Regions from separate parts of the Agrococcus sp. AC640b genome, predicted to be linked through region 1. Evidence: riboswitches for the same ligand, from Rfam matches in the RefSeq annotation. Region 1 holds a riboswitch; the other holds the start of a gene.
What was found. A riboswitch is a leader RNA that binds a small molecule or an ion and turns the genes downstream of it on or off. The one in region 1 is predicted to bind thiamine pyrophosphate.
Positions count from the first base shown of each region.

Region 1 (3,398 bases):
CACGACGACGCGGTCGGCACGTGCGAGCAGCTGCGGCGTCGAGCAGACCACCACGACGGCGCGGCCGGCGAGGGCGTCGCGCATGCGCTCCGCGATGCGCAGCTCGGTGACGGCGTCGACGGCGGTCGTCGGGTCGTGGAGCACGAGCGCGGGGGCAGGAGCCGCGTAGGCGCGAGCGAGGGCCAGGCGCTGCCGCTGCCCGCCCGACAGGGAGCGTCCCGAGGGTCCGACGTCGGTCGCGATCCCGTGCGGCAGCGTCGCGAGCGCGTCGTCGAACGCCGAGGCGGTCAGCGCGCGGCGCGCGTCGGCGTCGGTGCCGCGGCCGTGCACGTTGCGTGCGACCGATCCGGCGATCGCGTGGGCCGCATGGGGTGCGGCGACGACGTGCTCGTGGCGGCGCATGGCGGGCAGGGTGGCGAGGTCGTGCCCATCGACGTGCACCGAGCCGACGTCGGGTGCTCGGGTGCCGCCGAGCAGCGCCACGAGCTCGGCGGCCGCAGGAGCGTCGGCGACGACGCCTACGATCTCGCCGCGAGCGACGTGCAGCGACACCCCGCGGAGGTGCTCGCCTGCGACCCGCTCGACGCGGATGCCGTGCTCGCCTCCGTCGCCTCCGTCGCCTCCGTCGTCGGCGTCGCCTCCGCCGGCATCGCCAGCGGCATGCGAGGTCGGCGCCTGCAGCAGCGACAGCACACGCGACGCGGATGCCGTGGCGCGCGCCCAGGTGGCGCCCACCTCGACCGCGAGCGCCTGCAGCGGACCCATGACGACCTGCACGACGCCGACGACGGTGATGAGCTGGCCGACCGAGATGCTGCCGCCGAGCGCCAGCGCCACGGCGGCGATGCCGATGCACGCGACGAAGGATCCCGTCGAGATGCGCGACACCGCCACGAACCACGCCTCCGTGCGCCGCGCTGCGAGGGCCACATCGAGCGCGCGACCGCTCGCGCGTCGGTAGCGGTCGCCAGCCTGCGCCGTCGCGCCGAGCGCCGACAGGGTGCGGAACCCGCCGATGACGTCGGCGGCGAGCGTCGCGGCATCCGCCGTCACCTGCTGCTCGGCCTCCGCGCGCTCGCGCAGCGCCCGCCCGACGCGGTCGAGCGCGAGCAGGAACAGCGGGCCGCCTGCGATGACGGCGACGCCGAGCGGCCACGAGATGCTGACGAGCACGATGCCCGCCACGACGACGGCGGCGAGCTCGGCGAGCGGGAAGACGAGCAGCATGACGCCGCCGGAGACGGTCTGCACGTCGGAGCCGCCGATGCCGAGCAGCTCACCGGCCGAGCGCGGCCTGTCGCCGAAGCCGCGTGGGTCGAGCATGCGCCACGTCGTGCGCATCCGCAGGCCGTGGTGCGCCTCCTCCATGCCGCGCAGCCCGAAGAGGATGCCGACCTGGAACGCGAGCGCGAGGGTGAGGAACACGGCCACGAGCACGCCGAGCCATGTCCACAGCGCGATGGGATCCTGCGCGACGATGCCGCGGTCGATGACGAGTCCGACGACGACGGGCACGGCGATCTCGCACACCTGGTGCACCGTGATGCCCGCGAGACCGGGCAGCGCACGACGCCACGCGCCGAAGGCCGTGCGCGCCACGAGACGCCTGGGGCCCGCGGTGCGCTCGGGGAGGGGGGACGCGTCGGCGCGCGCGGGCATGCGGGAACCTTCCGGGACTGGGAGGCACGCGCACGATCGCAGGCGCGGCCATCAGTAAGGGTACCCTCACCGGTGCGCTGCCTGGGATGCGTGCTCGTGCTACGGTCGTCGGCACGACACGGGGTGCCCCGACCGGGGCTGAGAGCACACCCGTCGAACCTGATCGAGCTCGTACTCGCGCAAGGGATGTCATCCATGGCACACGTCCACCACGTCCACGCCACGCCCTCCGAGGCGTTGGCAGCAGTGCGGGCGGCGTCGCCGCTCGCGCAGTGCATCACGAACCACGTCGTCGCCGGCTTCACGGCCAACGTGCTGCTCGCGCTCGGCGCGAGCCCCGCGATGGTCGACATCCCCGACGAGGCCGGCCTGTTCGCGGGCGACGCGGGCGGCGTGCTCGTGAACCTCGGCACACCCACCCTCGAGCAGTGCGCCGCGGCGCGCGAGGTCGTCGTCGCCACCGACCGCTGGGTGCTCGACCCCGTCGCCGTCGGCGCCCTGCCGGTGCGCACGGCGCTCGCGCACGAGCTGCTCGGGCACGGGCCGGCGATCGTGCGCGGCAACGCCTCCGAGGTGCTGGCGCTCGCGGGCGCAGGGCGCGGCGGGCGCGGCGTCGACGCGACGGACGGACCGGATGCAGCTGCCGACGTCGCCGTGCGACTCGCGACCGACACCGGCGCGGTCGTCGCCGTCTCGGGCGCCGTCGACCTCGTGACCGACGGCGCGACGATCGTTCGCGTGCCCGGCGGCTCGCGCCTGCTGACGCAGGTCACGGGTGGCGGCTGTTCGCTGGGTGCGACGATGGCGGCGTTCCTCGCGGTGTGCGCGCCGCTGTCGGCCGCAGTCGCGGCCTCGTTCGTGCACGCGCGCGCCGCCGAGCGAGCTGCGGAGGTCGCCTCCGGGCCCGGATCCTTCGCGGTCGCGTTCGTCGACGCGCTCGCGAGCCTCGAGCCCGCCGATCTCGACGATGCTCGGCTGACGCGCACGAGCGTCGAGCAGGTGATCCCGCGATGATCTCGGCAGGGGTCGGGGGCGTGCATCTCGTCACCGACGAGCGGCTCGACGTCGATGCGCTCGTCGCCGTCGTCGACGCAGCGATGGCTGCAGGCATCGCGGTCGTGCAGCTGCGGGCGAAGCGCGCGAGCGCTCGCGAGCTCGTGGAGCAGTCGGTGCTGCTGTCGAGCGTCGTCGCGGGGCGCGCGCTGCTGCTCGTCGACGACCGGCTCGACGTCGTGCTCGCGGCCCGCGACGCCGGTGCACGCGTCGACGGCGTGCACCTCGGGCAGCGCGACGTGTCGCCTGCCACTGCACGCAGGCATCTCGGGGCCGACGCCGTCGTGGGGTGGACGGCGTCGACGCACGGGCACCTCGCCGAGGCCGCGGCGATGCCGGCCGGCACGCTCGACTACCTCGGCGTCGGCGTGCTGCGGGCGACGGCGACGAAGCCCGACCATCCGCCGGCGCTGGGCGTCGCGGGCATCGGCGCCCTCGCGGCCGCGACCGACCTGCCATGCATCGCGATCGGTGGCGTCGCCGTCGACGACGTCGCTGATCTCGCCCGTGCCGGCGTCGCAGGCGTCGCCGTCGTGTCGGCCGTGAGCGCCGCGTCCGACCCCGGTGCCGCGGCAGCCTCGCTCGTCGACGCGTGGCGTGCCGCCGTCGCGCAGGCCGGAGCTCAGGCGTGACCGGCCGGGTGCCGCGCGTCGTGAGCGTGGCCGGCAGCGACCCGTCTGGAGGCG
Region 1 is NZ_CEEDMM010000017.1:49,476-52,873, forward strand. It holds gene ACZ6H8_RS08025 (ABC transporter transmembrane domain-containing protein) at 1-1,659, opposite strand, end outside; TPP riboswitch at 1,769-1,863, shown strand; gene thiM (hydroxyethylthiazole kinase) at 1,855-2,673, shown strand; gene ACZ6H8_RS08035 (thiamine phosphate synthase) at 2,694-3,344, shown strand; gene thiD (bifunctional hydroxymethylpyrimidine kinase/phosphomethylpyrimidine kinase) at 3,341-3,398, shown strand, end outside.

Region 2 (3,398 bases), on a different contig from region 1:
TGGGCGCTCGTCGTCGATCGCGAGACGCTGCACGGTGCCGTCGACCGCCCCGAGGAGTCGGTCGAGTCGCAGTGGTACGACGCCGCTGCCAGCAAGGCGTTCACAGACGTGCTGCTCGTCGTCGGCCTGGGCACCACCGTCGTCGCGTTCGGCGGCCTCGAGCCGCCAGCGGTCGTCGTGCTGCCTGCGGTCATCGTGGTCGCCATGGTCGCCTTCGGCGTGCGCTACCTGCTCGTCAGGACGAGGGGCTGACGGCGTGCGCAACGAGCTGCCGGCGCTGCGACGCGAGCGCGGCTGGTCGCAGCAGCGGCTCGCCGACGAGCTCGGGGTCTCGCGGCAGACGATCATCTCCATCGAACGCGGCCGCTTCGACCCGTCGCTGCCGCTCGCGTTCCGCCTCGCCCGCACGTTCGACCGTGCGATCGAGGACATCTTCGACGACGCGAGCGGGGTGGGCTGAGCGGCTCCTGCCGAGCAGACGCTGCCGTCGCTCGTCAGGCGAGCGGCTCCACCACGACGGGGAACGCGATCTTCGCCGTGCGGCCGTCGCCGGACGACCTGCCCGTCAGGCGGCGCCCGATCCAGGGCATCACATGCGTGCGGTAGTAGGCGGCGTCGCGGCGACCCTCCGCCGTCGTCGCCGGCACGAGGTCGCGCCACGCCGCGGGCGCCTCGTGATCGAGTGCGCGCAGGAACGTCGTCGCGGCCCGCGCGTGGCCTGCGGCGTTGAGGTGCAGGCGGTCGTCGGTCCAGAATCGTCCGTGCCGCAGCTCGACGTCGGTCCAGTTGTCGACGAACGGCACGTCGAGATCGACCGACCATGCGCGCACCGCGTCGCGCAGCGCGTCGCCGCGACGGCCCATGAGCCCGCCGCCCGCCATGACGCCGGAGGGGTTCGCCCCCGAGACCATCACGGGCGTGATGCCCGCGTCGAGGATGCGGTGCACGGCCTGCTCGAGTCGCCCGCTGACCCAGTCGATCGTGACGCGCGGGCGCAGGATGTCGTTGCCGCCGCCGTTGATGGACACGTGCGAGGGCCGCAGCGCGATCGCGGCGTCGAGCTGCTCGTCGAGGATCCTGCCGAGCTTGCGGCCGCGCACGGCGAGGTTCGCGTACTCGATGGGCGCTCCCTGCGCCGTCGCGAGGCCGACGGCGGCCAGGTCGCCCCAGCCGCGCACGGTGCCGTCCGGCTGGTCGTCGCCGTAGCCCTCCGTGAACGAGTCGCCGATCGTCACGAGCCGAGAGACATGCACGTCACCAGGCTACGTCGCGACTACGATGATCGGATACCACGGGAGTCCGGTGCGCCGGGCTGAGAGGGAGGCCGAAGCCTCCGACCGTCGAACCTGATCCGGGTCATGCCGGCGCAGGGAGCGATCTCACCCGTGCCGTTCATCCGAAAGGCACTCCATGTCCCACCCCACCTCCACGCCCGCAGCCTCGACCGCCCCCGCGGCGCGGCGTCCGCGCCTGCGCTGGCGCGTCGTCGACATCGTCACCGCCGCCGTGCTCGGCGTCGCCTGCGGCCTGCTGTTCGTGCTCTGGAACGCCGTCGGCGGCGCCTGGTTCGGCGTCATGGACGCGCTGACGCCCGGCTTCGGCGGCATCGCCGTGGGCATCTGGCTCATCGGCGGCGTCATCGGCGGCCTCGTCATCCGCAAGCCGGGCGCCGCGCTGTTCGTCGAGCTGCTCGCAGCGCTCGTGTCGACGCTGCTGGGCAGCCAGTGGTCGATCGAGACGCTCTACTCGGGGCTCGCGCAGGGCATCGGCGCAGAGCTGATCTTCGCGCTCTTCCTCTACCGCCGCTTCGGCATCCCCGTCGCGATGCTCGCGGGCGTCGGCGCGGCGGTCGCGGCGTGGACGCTCGAGCTGTTCCTCTCCGGCAACCTCGCGCTCAGCGCCGAGTTCCTCGCCATCTACCTGGCGTCCCTCGTCGTCTCCGGTGCGCTGCTGGCGGGCCTCGTCGGCTGGCTGCTCGTTCGCGCGCTCGCCGCGACCGGCGCCCTGCAGCGATTCGCCGCGGGACGCGAGGCGAGTCGAACCGCGTGACGGGCGCCGCGATCCGCGCGGCCGGCTGGGGCTGGCGTCATGCGGCGCGCACGGCCCCTGCCGTCTCCGGGCTCGACCTCGCGATCGCCGCGGGGGAGCGCGTGCTGCTGCTGGGCCCCTCCGGCGCGGGCAAGTCGACCCTGCTGGCGGGACTCGCGGGCGTGCTCGGCGACGCGGAGGATGGCGAGGAGACCGGCTCGCTCGCCGTCGACGGCGTGCACCCGGCCGGGCTGCGAGGCACGGCAGGGCTCGTGCTGCAGGATCCGCAGTCGAACACGATCCTGTCGAGGGTCGGCGACGACGTCGCCTTCGGGTGCGAGAACCTGCGCGTGCCGCCCGACGAGATCTGGAGCCGCGTGCACGCGGCGCTCGAGGCCGTCGGCCTCGACGTCGCGCTCGACCGGTCGACGGCGGCGCTCTCGGGCGGGCAGCGTCAGCGCCTGGCGCTCGCTGGCGTGCTCGCGATGCGGCCGGGACTCCTGCTGCTCGACGAGCCGACGGCGAACCTCGACCCCGAGGGGGCCTTGGAGGTGCGCGATGCCGTCGCGCGCGCCGTGGCCGAGACGGGCGCGACGCTCGTCGTCGTGGAGCATCGCGTGAGCACGTGGCTGCCGGTCGTCGACCGCGTCGTCGTGCTCGACCCCGGTGGTGGCGTGCTCGCAGACGGTCCCGCCGACCGCGTGCTCGCCGAGCACGGCGACGCGCTCGCCGAGCGCGGCGTGTGGGTGCCTGGGCACCCGGTCGAGGTCGACAGGGCCGTCGTGCCAGGGCAGGAGCTCCTGGCTGCCGAGGCGCTCGTCGTCGGTCGGGGAACCCCCGTGCAGCCCCCGATCGACCTCGCGCTCGAGGCAGGGACGTCGACGGTCGTCGTCGGACCCAACGGCGCTGGCAAGTCGACGCTCGCCCTCACGATGGCCACGCTGCTGCGGCCGCTCGGCGGGGCGCTCGTCGCCCGCGAGGCGCTGGCGGGCGGCCTCGGCGACGATCCGACGCGATGGCGCTCGAGCGTCCTCGCGACCCGCATGGGCATGGTGTTCCAGGAGCCGGAGCATCAGCTGCTCGGTCGCAGCGTGCGCGACGAGCTCGCGCTGGGGCTGCGCGCCGTCGGCGTGCCCGACGCCGAGCACGCCGCGCGCATCGACGCGCTGCTGGAGCGCCTGCGGCTGCGGCACGTCGCCGACGCGCATCCGTTCACGCTCTCCGGCGGCGAGCAGCGCAGGCTCTCGGTCGCGACGGTGCTCGCCACCGGGCCGAGGGTCATCGTGCTCGACGAGCCCACGTTCGGCCAGGATCGTCGCACGTGGCGCGAGCTCGTGACCCTCATGGCCGAGCTCGTCGCGGGCGGTGCC
Region 2 is NZ_CEEDMM010000005.1:88,101-91,498, forward strand. It holds gene ACZ6H8_RS03415 (hypothetical protein) at 1-252, shown strand, start outside; gene ACZ6H8_RS03420 (helix-turn-helix transcriptional regulator) at 257-460, shown strand; gene ACZ6H8_RS03425 (SGNH/GDSL hydrolase family protein) at 495-1,253, opposite strand; TPP riboswitch at 1,282-1,390, shown strand; gene ACZ6H8_RS03430 (ECF transporter S component) at 1,411-2,049, shown strand; gene ACZ6H8_RS03435 (ABC transporter ATP-binding protein) at 2,046-3,398, shown strand, end outside.
Region 2: another riboswitch for thiamine pyrophosphate. It lies ahead of ACZ6H8_RS03430 (ECF transporter S component); the one in region 1 lies ahead of thiM (hydroxyethylthiazole kinase).